Regions from separate parts of the Kitasatospora sp. NPDC052896 genome, predicted to be linked through region 4. Evidence: riboswitches for the same ligand, from Rfam matches in the RefSeq annotation. Region 4 holds a riboswitch; each other region holds the start of a gene.

Region 1 (3,173 bases), on a different contig from region 4:
CCGCGTCCGGGCCGCAGTCGGCGGAGAGCGCGGCGGTCTTGCCGGGCAGCCACTCCAGGTTGCCGTGCTTGCCCAGGTGGACGATGGCGTCCGCGCCGAAGCCGCCGTCCTCGCTGGCCGCCCCGATCCAGCGGTAGGCGGCCAGGTAGTGGTGCGAGGGCGGCAGGTCGGGGTCGTGGTAGATGGCCACCGGGTTGGCGCCGAAGCCGCGCGGCGGCTGGACCAGCACCAGCAGGTTGCCGGCCCGCAGCGCGGCGAGCACGAGGTCACCGTCGGGGTTCCGGCTGCGGTCCAGGTAGAGCTCGCCGGGCGGCGGACCCCAGTGCTCCTCGACGTCGGCGCGCAGGCCCGCGGGCAGCTCGGCGTACCAGCGGCGGTAGTCGGCGGCCGGGATCCGCACCGGGTTGCGGGCCAGCTGGTCCTCGGTGAGCCAGTCCTGGTCGTAGCCACCGGCGTCGATCAGGGCGCGGATCAGCGCGTCACCCTCGTGCTCGCCCTCCGCGGGGACCAGGCCGGGCAGTGCGTCCGGGCCGTCCTCAGGGCCGATGTCCCAACCCTCGGCGCGCAGTCGGCGCAGCAGCCGGGCCGCGCTCGCGGGGGTGTCCAGGCCGACCGCGTTGCCGACCCGGGCGTGCTTGGTCGGGTAGGCGGACAGCACCAGCGCCAACCGCCGCTCGGCGGGCGGGATGTGGCGCAGCCGGGCGTGCCGGACGGCGATCCCGGCGACCCGGGCGGCGCGCTCGGGGTCGGCGACGTAGACGGTCAGGCCGTCCTCGTCCAGCTCCTTGAAGGAGAACGGCACGGTGATCAGCCGACCGTCGAACTCCGGCACCGCCACCTGGGTCGCGGTGTCCAGCGGCGACAGCCCGTCGTCGCTGCCCTCCCAGGTGGCGCGCGGCCAGGTCAGGCAGAGCGCCTGCAGGATGGGCCGGTCCAGCGCGGCGAGCGCGCCGGCGTCCCAGGCCTCCTCGTCGCCGCCGGCCGAGGCGTCCGCCGGGCGGGTGCCGCCGGCGGCCAGCACGGTGGTCACGATGGCGTCGGCGCGGCCGAGTTCGGCCAGCAGCTCGGCCGGGGCGCCGCGCAGCGAGGAGCAGTAGTACGGCAGCGCCTGGCCGCCGGCGTCCTCGATCGCCGCGCAGAGGGTGTCCACGAAGGCGGTGTTGCCGCTCATGTGGTGGGCTCGGTAGTAGAGCACCGCGACCCGCGGGCCCTCGGCGCGGCGCGCGGTGCGCTCCAGCGGGCCCCAGTCGGGCGCGGAGGCGGGGGCGGCGAAGCCGTGGCCGGTGAGCAGCACGGTGTCGGAGAGGAAGGCGGCCAGCTCGGCCAGGTTGGCCGGGCCGCCGTGCGCCAGGTAGGCGTGCGCCTCGGCGGCCAGGCCGGCCGGGACGGTGGAGAGCTCCATCAGCTGGGCGTCCGGCGCCTGTTCACCGCTCAGCACGATCACCGGGCGGGGGCCGGCGAGGAGCGCGTCCAGCCCCTCCTGCCAGGCGCGACGGCCGCCGAGCAGGCGGACCACCACCAGGTCGGTGCCCTCCAGCAGGGCGGGCAGGTCCTCGGGGGTGAGCCGGGCGGGGTTGCCGAGGCGGTAGCCGACCGGGCCGGTGCTGGCGCGGGCGGAGAGCAGGTCGGTGTCGGAGGTGGAGAGCAGCAGGATCACGCGGCGGCCCTCCCACGGCGGGTGGCGGGGAGGGGCAGGGCGCCGGGAACGGGCAGGCCCTCGGGAACGGGCAGGGCAGGGCAGCGCATACGGCTAGCCTTCCTCGGGGTCCGCGCCCCGTAAGAATCACGGACGGCAGGAGTTCCTGGCTCCCGCGGCCGGTGAGCCGCGGTCACAGTGGCGGGACCGCACCGGTTTCACACCGGTTTCCTCCCCTTTGCGCCGTCGCTGGCGAGGGCGAACCAGCCGGCCCGCCCGGCGACATAGTAGAGCCTCGGTGCCGGCGGGTGGCCGGCAACGGGACGAAGCACACAGCGCGCCGAGGGACGCCGGAGACATGGATCACGCTGGTAGCGGGGCATACGTCCGGTCGGATCATCGGTATGCTCGCCGCCATGTCAGCCACTCCCACGCCGCCCGAGGCTGCCCCCGTGCGGGCCGGCCGGGGGCGCGACGACGCCTGCCCGGGGGCGCTGCGGCTGCACGCGGCGGACGACGGCGGGCTCGCCAGGGTGCGGGTCCCCGCCGGGCTGCTGGCGGTCGATCAGGCCCTCGCGCTGGCGGAGGCCGCTCAGGCGCTGGGGGACGGCGAGCTGGAGACCACCTCGCGCGGCAACGTGCAGCTGCGCGGCCTGGCGGCGGACGCCGGCGCGGAACTCGCCGCGCGGCTGCGGGCGGTCGGGCTGCTGCCCTCGGAGTCGCACGAGCGGGTGCGCAACATCGTGGCCTCGCCGCTGGCCGGGCTGGACGGCGTGGGTTTCGCGGAACTGCGGCCGTGGGTATGCGAACTGGACGAGCTGCTGCGCGGCAGCGAGACCGCCCGGGAGCTGTCCGGACGGTTCCTCTTCGCGCTGGACGACGGGCGCGGCGACGTCGCGGCGCTGGACGCCGATGTGACCTTGATCGCACGGCCGGCGGGTGCCGGCGCCTGGCTGCGGCTCGGGCGGTCCGCGCGCGTCGCGGAGCTCGCCGGGCTCGCGGACGGGCCACGACTGGCGCTGCGGGCGGCGGAGGAGTTCGTCCGGCTGCGCAGCGGCGCCTGGCGGGTGCGCGAGGCCGACCCGGACGGCTCGTTGCTGGCGGAGCGGCTGGGTGCCGAGGGCCTGCCGTGGCGTTCGCTGCCCGCGCTGCCCGGGACCCGGCCGGTGGTCGGCGCGGTGGCCGGGGGCGGCGCCCTCTCGGTGGGGCTGCGGTTCGGACGGGCGAGCGTCGAGCAGTGGCGGGCGCTGGCCGGTGCCGCCCGCGGCGAGCTGCGGATCACCCCCTGGCGCGGCGTGGTGCTGCCCGGGGCCGACCCGGCGGCGCTGCCCGGGCTCGCCGCGGCGGGCCTGCGCACCGACCCGCGCTCGCCGTGGGAGCAGGCCAGTGCCTGCACCGGCGCGCCCGGCTGCGCCAAGTCGCTGGCCGACGTGCGCGCGGACGCCGCGACGGCGCTGGCGGCGGACGCGCCGGGCGAGGCGCGGCTGCTCCCGGTGCACTGGTCCGGCTGCGAGCGGCGCTGCGGCCACCCCGCCGG
Region 2 (3,173 bases), on a different contig from region 4:
ATGCCGGTGTGCCCGGCCGCACGGAGGAGGCCGGCCCGCACGGGTCCGTCGAGGACCGTCCTCGCGACGGTCACCCCATCGGGTGACGGGCCGGTCGAGCCGTCCGGTTTCGGCTCGCTCTCCACGGCCAGCACGAGCCGTGGGCCGTCGAAGGGCGGCGGGACAGGCGGGGACCGGAGCGAGGGGGGGGGGGGGGGGGCGGGGGGGGGGGGGGGGGGGGGGGGGGGGGGGGGGGCGGGGGGGGGGGGGGGCCCCGCCGCCGGGGGGGGGGGGGGGGCCCCCCCCCCCGCTCGCCGGAGTACGGCTGGTGACCCCGGCCGCGCGTGCGCGGCCGTGACGGCCGGGTGTCACCGCCGGGTGTTACAGGCTGTTCCAGGTGACGGAGAACGATCCACCGGACACCCCGGAGATGGTCGCCTCGGGCGTGCCCGAGTCGGAGACCATGTTGATGCCGACCGGGTTGCTGGAGGCCAGCGAGGAGCCGTTGACCGTCGAGTTGCTGAAGTTGACGGTACCGAAGTCGTCGAGCGGCAGGACGCTGCCGTCCCAGGGCGCCTCGGCGATCACCTCGGCGGAGGACCGCGCCAGGCCGCTCTCCTTCTTGGTGGTGGTCTTGGTCCAGCCCTCAGTGCGGTCACTGAGGGTCAGCTTGTACGAGTTGGACGCGTAGCTGACCGTCTCGGTGATCACGTCACCGGGCTGGACGACGTTGTCGTAGGTGACCGGGTCCGCCGGGTACATCTCGTACCAGGCGGAGTACTCGGCCTGGCCGCCGGAGCAGTCGGCCTCGGTGCCGGTCTGCTCGACCGACTGCGAGCTGTAGCCGTCCAGGCCCACCCAGAAGCTGGAGTAGCCGTCACCCTGGGAGCAGTCGACGGCGGGCTGCACGAAGGTCGTCGACACGTTGGTGTAGGTCGAGCCGGTGGCCGCGTAGCCGGACCAGTTGTCGCTGGTGGTCGTGGTGTGCGACGGGCCGCCGTGGCTGACGAAGAACGGCGTGGAGCCACCGGCCTGGCCGGAGAGGTGGTGCATCGGGGCCTGCACGAGCGGCGCGGCGGCCGCCGCCGGCGTGGCGGAGAGCGCGGCCATGGGGGCGAAGCCGAGCGCGGCCGCGATCGCGACGGCGGATATGGAGCGGCGGGACGGGGACATCAGCGTCTCCTCTGGGCCTATCGTTGTGGGGGTGTGGGGGCATGATCGAGCGACAATTCCGGTCTGGCTGACCGGAGTTGATGCGCGAAGTCATGGCCGATCGGTAGCTACCTGATCGGGAAGGTAGGGTCACCGACGCGCTTCGACAAGAGGTTCGACACGTACACGGCAACGAAAGCCGAGTGACGCATCCCACACCGAACGGAGGGTTAGCCCGGCGTCGGCCGCATCACGGCGAACCGCACCGAGCCACACCTCGACAGATGAAATGACGGACGACCACATTCCGCCCCCGGGGGGGCGGACCCCCTGAGCACGCTCGGCGCGGACGAGCCCGCTCGGCAGGTGTGAAGCCCGGCTCAGGACCACGGGCCCTCGTCGCCCTCACGACAGCACCGCGCCGGGACCGGTGCGACGGTGACGACGGTCACGCAGGAATCGACGCCTGGCCGGCTGTGCAGGATTGATGGTGACGGTTCGCTGTACCTACACTGACACCGTCACGGCCTCGGGTCGTGACGGTGTAGTCGCAGCGAAGCCGGTGTGATTCCGGCGCTGTCCCGCAACGGTGGTCCCCCTCGGGGGCAAGCCCGGTCGCCTGCCGCTACGTCGACGGAACGGCCCTCGGAGGAAGGGCGGTTCGGGGAGTCCCGCAGTCCTGCCGTCCCCCCGCATCCTCCCGCACACGTAGAAGGAGGATGTTCGGTGCACCCGGACGATCACATACCGCCGGCCCGGGTTCCGCTGGGCGTCGCGCCGGCGGATGACGCGCCTGACGCCGCGACGGGCCACCCACCCGCGCTGCCGGCTGCCTCGACCGGCCGGGGTCGCCGTCTCCCGCTCCCTCGTGTGCTGGCCGCGTGCACGGTCCTGCTGGTCACGGTGGTGACCCTGGCGGTGGGCGTCGGATCGGTGTCGTTGAGCCCGGAAGCGGTGTGGCAGGTGGTCGTTGACCATCTGTCGGGGCGGCCGGCCGCCTCCGTCGCCGACACCATCGTCTGGCAGATCCGGCTGCCCCGGGTACTGCTGGCCGCGGTGGTCGGCGCGGCGCTGACGACCGCGGGCACGGTGGTGCAGGTCCAGGTGCGCAACGCCCTGGCCGACCCCTTCCTGCTCGGTGTCTCCTCGGGGGCCAGCGTCGGGGCGACCACGGTGCTGCTGTTCGGTGCGTTCGCCTCGCTCGGCGCGTGGGCGATCTCGTTCGGAAGCGTGCTCGGCTCATTGGCGGCCATGCTGGCGGTGCTGCTCCTGGCGCGGCAGGGGCGGCAGTTGGCCCCCACCCAGCTGATCCTCTGCGGCGTGGTGCTCTCGGCCCTGTTCGAGTCGGTGACCAGCTTCCTGATCTTCCGCGGGAACCCGCAGGCCACCCAGTCCGTACTGTTCTGGCTGATGGGCTCCTTCGGCCTGGCCACCTGGTCACAGCTCTCCGTCCCGACCCTTGCCCTGGCCACCGCGATGATCTTCCTACTGGCCCGGTCCCGCTCCCTCAACGCCCTCGCCATGGGCGCCGAGGCGGCTTCCTCACTCGGCGTCGACGTACGGCGGCTGCGGCGGAACCTGTTCCTGGTCACCTCGTTGATGGCGGGGGTGTCGGTGGCGGTCAGCGGGGTGATCGGGTTCGTGGGGCTGGTGGTCCCGCACATCGTCCGGCTCCTGGTGGGATCCGACCATCGGCGCTCGCTCCCCGTGGGAGTGCTGTTCGGAGCCTCGTTCACGGTCCTGGGCGACCTGCTGGCCCGCACCGTCGTCGCTCCCCAGGAGATGCCCATCGGCGTCATCACCGCCTTCATCGGCGCACCGGTGCTGATCGTGCTGATCCGGCGCCGCCCCTACCTGTACGGAGCCGACCAGTGAGCCTGGAACTGGTCGGACTGTGTGTGGACGTCGCGGGCCGGCGCGTCGTCACCGACGTGGACCTCACCGTTCCCGACGGGCACCTGGTCGGCCTGCTCGGCCCCAACGGCAGCGGGAAGTCGACCCTGCTCAAGACGCTCTACCGGGTCAACCGACCCGCGGCGGGA
Region 3 (3,173 bases), on a different contig from region 4:
CGAGCAGTTGCCGGCGCAGCCGGATGAGGTCCTGGCGCTGCTCGTTCTTGTCGAGGACGAAGAAGACGTCGGTGCGGGCGATGGCCTTGACCGCCTGCAGGGTCAGGTGGTCGGGGTCGCCCGCACCGATGCCGATGATGAGGATGTGCTGCATGACCTGGATTCTGCCTGGTCCCACCCGCCGGAGCTCGGCCGGCCCGTGGTCCGTGGCCGGGCGGGCCGGCGAGCCGGTGTGCCGGTGTGCCGGTGGAACCCCGTGCCGGGCCCGTACGGACGTGCTGTTACGCCGGTTCCTCGGCCTCCACGGCCGAGGCGGCGGCCGGGGTGGTCCAGCGGGCCTCGACCTTGCCGAAGCGCCAGTAGAGCAGGGCGACGACCCAGGTCAGGGCGAAGAGTCCGGCGATGGCGAAGCCGGCCTTGTTGATGTCGAAGTTCGCCATGAAGTCCCAGAACGGGCCGCTGAGGTGGAGCTCGGAGGTGAGGACGCCGAGCAGCTCGATGGTGCCGATCAGGAAGGCGGCGGCGATGGACAGGCCGGTGATGACGAGGTTGTAGTACACCTTGCGGACCGGGTTGGCGAAGGCCCAGCCGTAGGCGAAGTTCATGAAGCAGCCGTCCAGGGTGTCGAAGAGCGTCATGCCGCCGGCGAAGAGCAGGGGCAGCGCGAGGACGGCGTAGAAGGGCAGGCCGGCGGTGGCGGCGTAGGCGGTGGCGGCGAGCAGCACGACCTCGGTGGCGGTGTCGAAGCCGATGCCGAAGATCAGGCCGACGAAGAACATCTGCCAGGTGTGGTTGATCGAGCGCATGAAGCGGCCGAAGAAGCGCCACATCAACCCGCGGGCCTGGAGCTGCCGTTCGAGCTCCTCCTCGTCGAAGGTGCCCTGGCGCATCGAGCGGAAGACCTTGGCGATGCCGGCCAGCACGATGAGGTTGAGCAGCGCGATGAGGTAGAGGAAGCTGGCGGAGGTGACCGTGCCGATCACGCCGCCGACGGTCTCGTAGGTCGAGTTGGGGTCGACCATCGCGCCGAAGACGGCCTTGGCCGCGATGGTGATGCCGATGCCGACCACACAGATGATGGTGGAGTGGCCGATGGCGAAGAAGAAGCCGGTGCCGAGCGGACGCTTCTTGTCGGCCATCAGTTTGCGGGTGACGTTGTCGATGGCGGAGATGTGGTCGGCGTCGAAGGCGTGGCGCGCGCCCAGGGTCCAGGCGGTGAAGGCGACGCCGATGCCGACGCCGAGGCCGTCGTAGTGGAAGTGGTGGGGCAGCACGGTGAGGACGAAGATTCCCCAGCCGAAGCCGTTGAGGGCGAGGATGACCAGGGCCATCATGCCCAGGCGTCCCCACTCGGAGGGGTGGAGCGCGTCGCGGATCGATCTGAACCGGGTTGCCGGGGTGTTCATGGGCATCCTCCTCGGGATGCTCGCCGGGCAGGGCGGCACCCGAGTCGGCCCACGGGGGCCGGGCGGTCCGTCCTTCCGTCGAGGCGGGAATCCGTGGCGCGACGGCAGGCGACCGGGCTCGTCCCCGTGAGGGGCATCACCGTTGCGGGACAGTGCCGGGTTCACACCGGACTTCGCTGCTGGCGCGCTGTCACAGCAGGCGGCTGCAACCTGGCCAGCCTAGTGAGGCGGTTCGTTCATCTTCAAGCTCGCGCAGGTCAAGAGCCGGACAAACTCTACGAGCGGGGCCGGCACCGGATGGGACCCCGCCGGTGCCGGAGGAGACACCGATCGTCACGGGCACCGCGGTGGCGAGGTGTCAGCACTGCTTCCGGGCGGGTGACTTCGGCGGCCTGATGGGGGCCAGGCACGAGGGCCGGCGCGCACACTCCGGCCCTCCGCCGACGCACTGTCCGACGTCACTCGCCGCCCCCACGCGACGAGCCGCGAGCCGCGATGTCGGGACCGCGGGCCGGGATCCGTAGCGCCTGGAGCCCTGGGGGGAGCGCTTGTGGCGTGGCCGGGTCCGCCTCGGCGGCGGGCTGTCGGAGCCACTCGCACAGGGCGGCGGTGTCGTCCGCGGAGGTCAGCCCGCCGAGCCACAGGGGCCGGCTCCGCCGGCCGTCGGGTTGCCGCGCGTGGCTGCGGACCACGACGACGTTGGCCTGCTCGCACGGTCCCAGGCAGTCCGTGGTGCGCAGTCTGACGTGGGCGAGGCTGTCGGCTGTCGCGGAGAGTGCGGCCAACTGGGCTTCGTGGTCGACGTCGGGGCGCTTGGCGGCGTTTCCACAGCAGCACCCCCGGCACAGCACGATGTCCACGGTCGGCGGGGTGCGGGGGTCCGGGGCGCCGGTGCTCATGCGCCGTCGGTGGGCAGGCCGAAGGCGTCCGGGTGGAGCCAGCGGGCGATGGCGGTGACGGCCTCCGCGTTGCGGGGCCCGGGGGTGACCTGGTCGTAGCTCAGGGTCAGGAAGCAGTGGTTCCTGACCGCGGTCAGGTTCCGGGTGATCGGGCTGCTCTCCAGGAACTGCTGCTTCTGCTCGGCGGTGGGGGTGCCGTAGTCGTTGATGACGATGCACTGCGGGTCGGCGGCCGCGACCTGTTCCCAGGAGACCGAGGTCCAGCTCTGCTCGAGGCCGGCGAAGACGTTGGTGCCGCCGCCCAGTCGGATCAGGGCGTCGGGCATGGCGAGCCCGCCCGCGGTGAACGGTGCGGACTGGCCGCTGTCGTAGTCGAAGACCCGGACCGGGGCCAGTCCGGTCGTCTTGGCCTGCGCCGCGGTCACCTCGGCCTTCATGGAGTCGACCAGCTGCCGGGCTCTGGTCTGCGTGCCGAAGATCTGGCCGAGGTTGGTGAGGTCGCGGTAGGTGTCGTCGATGCTCACGGAGCCGGTTCCGCTCTGGACGTGGGCGCAGGACTCGGTGAGGGCGAGGGTCTTGATGCCGAATTTGGCCAGGCCGTCGGGGGTGAGGTCGGTCCCGGTGTGCAGGCCGTAGTTCCAGCCGGCGAACAGGAAGTCCGGGTGGAGGCCGACCAGCGGTTCGAGGGTGAAGTAGGACGGGGAGATGCTGGGGACCGTGCGGAAGGCCGTCTGGTACTGCTGCGGAACGGGCTTGCCGTCCGGGCCGTCGCCGTTGACGCCGAAGTCGCCGACCATGTGCGACTCCAGGCCCAGGGCGAGCATGTCCTCGGTGGTGTTGATGTCGTTGGACACGGCACGGGTGGGTG
Region 4 (3,173 bases):
GGTTCCCCTACGCATGGCGCTCCCCGGGTGGTGAGTGGGTGACGCTCCCCAGTTCATCCCGTGAGCCGTGCGCCGGCCACCGCAACGCCGCCGTACGGGCAGCCTCCGCTACACCGGGAGGTCGGGGGCGGCGGTGGCGAGGAGGGCCCAGAAGCGGTGGTCGACGGGGGCGGCGGGGGGCCGGGGCTCCTCCGGGGCGGTGCCGCCCCAGTGGGAGGGGACCCGGTGTTCGGCCTGGAGGGCGGCCAGGACGCCGGCGAGGGCCTCGCGCGGGGCCGGGACCAGGCGGGCGACCGGCTTCAGCTGGGGCTGCCAGCGGCCGGCGACGCACTGGCGCAGGCACTGTTCCAGCTCCTCCTCGGCACCGGTGATCCGGACCAGGTCACGCAGCGTCAGACCGAGGGTCTCGGCGAGGGCGCGGGTCTCGTCGGCGTCGCCGGTCCAGCGTCCGGTGAGTTCGGCGTCGGCGTACGTCCGCGCGCCGACGCCGATCCGGGCGGCGGCCTGGTCCCGGCTCAGTTCGCGGGCGAGCCGGAAGTCGCGCAGCGAGGTCGGACGGACCCCCATCAGCTGTGCCACCGGGCACCAGAGCGCCCGGGCGAGTGCGATGAGCTCGGTCTCGCCGGGCCGGATCTCGCCGCTCTCCCAGCCGAGGACGTGAGCCGGCAGCAGCCGGACGCCGTGCGCGGCCATCGCCTCCGCCACCTGTTCGGGGGTCAGCCCGAGCCCGGCGCGGTGCGCCCGGGCGGCCTGCCGGGAGAACGGGACCGGGGCGGGGGCCGGGGAACTGCTGCGTCGCATGGGACGACGGTAGGGGCGCGGCCGAGCCCGCCCCCAGTCGCCGAACGCACGAAGCCGGGGAGCGGCCCCCGGCGGCGCCTTGGACGTATCACCAGCGCCGAGGCCGCGTCAGTGTCCGTTGCTCGGAGGTGGCGACGGTTCCGTCCGGTGTGATCAACCACTCCGGGGGCCCGGTTGACGCCCGGAACGGGCCCGTGATGGGATCCTTGGGCCAAACGGAGGCAAGCAGAGGAAGCCGGTGCGAATCCGGCGCGGTCCCGCCACTGTCACCGGGGAGTGCGTTCGAACGATGGTCACGGTGTCCCGCCACAGGGGCGTTGGAAGGCCCGGGCGCGCGTCCGTACCCGGGAGCCAGGAGACTCTCGCCCCCGCGACGTCGAGCCAGGGCGCGGACCCTGAGTGAGGACACGCACAGCATGCAGCCTGCTCCCCGGCCGGCACCGAGCGCCGTGGGGGTGCCGCTCCGTCAACCTCCCCGCGCCCGACGCCCGTACGCCACCGCGGCCGGCGGCTACGCGCTCGGCGCGGTCGCCGGTTACGCGGCCGACCTGCGGTTCGCCGACCCGCGCCGGGGTCACCCGGTGGCCGCCTTCGGCCGGGCCGCCGGCCGGCTGGAGCGCGCCCTCTGGCGCGACCACCGCGGCGCGGGGGCGCTGTACACCGCGCTCTGCGTGGGCGGTGTCACGGCCGCCGCGGTGACGGTGGAACGGCTGGTGGGACGGCGGGGCATCGCGGCGAGCGCCGCCACGGCGGCCGCCACCTGGACCGTGCTCGGCGGCACCTCGCTCACCCGCGAGGCCCGTACGATCGGCGCCGCCCTGCGCGCGGGCGACCTGACGGCGGCCCGGGAGCGCCTGCCCCACCTGTGCGGGCGCGACCCGAGCGCCCTGGACGAGCCGCAGCTGGCCCGCGCGGTGGTCGAGTCGGTGGCCGAGAACACCGCGGACGCCGTGGTCAACGCGCTGGTCTGGGGTGCCCTGGCGGGCGGCCCGGGCCTGCTGGCGTTCCGCGCGGTCAACACCCTGGACGCGATGGTGGGTCACCGGTCCCCCCGGCACCGGCGCTTCGGCTGGGCCTCGGCACGGCTGGACGACCTGGCCGGCTGGCCGGGCGCCCGGCTGACCGCGCTGCTCACGGTGGCCGCCGCGCCGCACCCGCGGACCGCCTGGCGGGTCTGGCGGCGGGACGGCTCGGCGCACCCGAGCCCGAACGCCGGCCAGGCCGAGTCGGCCTTCGCGGGCGCGCTCGGGGTCCGGCTCGGCGGCTCGCTGCGGTACGGGGAGAGGGTGGAGAACCGGCCGGTGCTGGGGGCGGAGTTGCGCCCGGTGGCCGTGGACGACATCGAGCGCGCCTGCCGGCTGTCGCGCCGGGTGGGCCTGTTGGCGCTGGCCGTGACGGTGGCCGGCCGCTGCGCGGGGCACCGGGTACGGGCGAGGGCGGCACGCGCCGCCAGGACGGGAGGTGGCAGCCGATGAGCAACGCACTGCTGGTCGCCGGGACGACGTCGGACGCGGGCAAGAGCGTGGTCACCGCCGGGATCTGCCGCTGGCTGGCCCGGCAGGGGGTGAGGGTCGCGCCGTTCAAGGCGCAGAACATGTCGCTCAACTCGATGGTCACCGCCGACGGCGCGGAGATCGGCCGGGCCCAGGTGATGCAGGCCGCCGCGGCCCGGGTGGAGCCCGAGGCGGCGATGAACCCGGTGCTGCTGAAGCCGGGCGCCGACGGCCGCAGCCAGGTGGTCCTGCTCGGCCACCCGATCGCGGAGGTCGGCGCGCTCGACTACCGAGAACGCAAACCCTTCCTGCTGGAAAAGGCCCTGGACTGCCTGGCCGACCTGCGCCGCCGCTTCGACGTGGTGATCTGCGAGGGCGCCGGCTCCCCCGCCGAGATCAACCTGCGCGACCGCGACATCGCCAACATGGGCCTGGCCCGGGCCGCCGACCTGCCGGTCGTGGTGGTCGGCGACATCGACCGCGGCGGGGTCTTCGCCGCGATGTACGGGACGCTGGCGCTGCTCTGCGCCGAGGACCAGCGGCTGGTGGCCGGCTGGCTGGTGAACAAGTTCCGCGGCGACGCCCGGCTGCTCGGGCCCGGCCTGGACATGCTGCACGAGCTGACCGGCCGTCCGGTGCTGGGCACCCTGCCGATGCTGGCGGGTCTCTGGCTGGACGCCGAGGACTCGCTCGACCTGTCCACCGCCGTCGAGCGCGCGGACGTCGCGGGCCCGTACGGCGCCGACGTGCTGCGGGTCGCCGTGCTGCGCTTCCCCCGGCTGTCCAACTTCACCGACCTGGACGCGCTCGCCCAGGAGCCCGGCGTGCTGGTCCGCTGGGCCACCCGTCCCGAGGAGCTGGCCGACGCGGACCTGGTGG

Evidence for each region. Region 4 has a riboswitch for cobalamin ahead of ACIGXM_RS13765 (cobalamin biosynthesis protein). Riboswitches for the same ligand answer to the same signal wherever they lie in the genome.
Region 1: linked by a shared signal. The riboswitch ahead of cobN (cobaltochelatase subunit CobN) and the one ahead of ACIGXM_RS13765 (cobalamin biosynthesis protein) in region 4 are both predicted to bind cobalamin.
Region 2: linked by a shared signal. The riboswitch ahead of ACIGXM_RS34420 (FecCD family ABC transporter permease) and the one ahead of ACIGXM_RS13765 (cobalamin biosynthesis protein) in region 4 are both predicted to bind cobalamin.
Region 3: linked by a shared signal. The riboswitch ahead of ACIGXM_RS34440 (HoxN/HupN/NixA family nickel/cobalt transporter) and the one ahead of ACIGXM_RS13765 (cobalamin biosynthesis protein) in region 4 are both predicted to bind cobalamin.

The regions. Positions count from the first base shown of each region.
Region 1 covers NZ_JBITZU010000003.1:485,034-488,206, reverse strand. Annotated here, with positions in the region: gene cobN (cobaltochelatase subunit CobN) at 1-1,657, opposite strand, end outside; cobalamin riboswitch at 1,774-1,899, opposite strand; gene cobG (precorrin-3B synthase) at 2,041-3,173, shown strand, end outside.
Region 2 covers NZ_JBITZU010000033.1:20,494-23,666, forward strand. Annotated here, with positions in the region: gene ACIGXM_RS34415 (G1 family glutamic endopeptidase) at 361-1,152, opposite strand; cobalamin riboswitch at 1,639-1,773, shown strand; gene ACIGXM_RS34420 (FecCD family ABC transporter permease) at 1,858-3,006, shown strand; gene ACIGXM_RS34425 (ABC transporter ATP-binding protein) at 3,003-3,173, shown strand, end outside.
Region 3 covers NZ_JBITZU010000033.1:24,570-27,742, reverse strand. Annotated here, with positions in the region: gene cobF (precorrin-6A synthase (deacetylating)) at 1-154, opposite strand, end outside; gene ACIGXM_RS34440 (HoxN/HupN/NixA family nickel/cobalt transporter) at 282-1,406, opposite strand; cobalamin riboswitch at 1,492-1,629, opposite strand; gene ACIGXM_RS34435 ((2Fe-2S) ferredoxin domain-containing protein) at 1,865-2,305, opposite strand; gene ACIGXM_RS34430 (ABC transporter substrate-binding protein) at 2,302-3,173, opposite strand, start outside.
Region 4 covers NZ_JBITZU010000005.1:238,399-241,571, reverse strand. Annotated here, with positions in the region: gene ACIGXM_RS13775 (alpha/beta hydrolase) at 1-15, opposite strand, end outside; gene ACIGXM_RS13770 (transcriptional regulator) at 109-801, opposite strand; cobalamin riboswitch at 1,029-1,163, shown strand; gene ACIGXM_RS13765 (cobalamin biosynthesis protein) at 1,218-2,276, shown strand; gene ACIGXM_RS13760 (cobyric acid synthase) at 2,273-3,173, shown strand, end outside.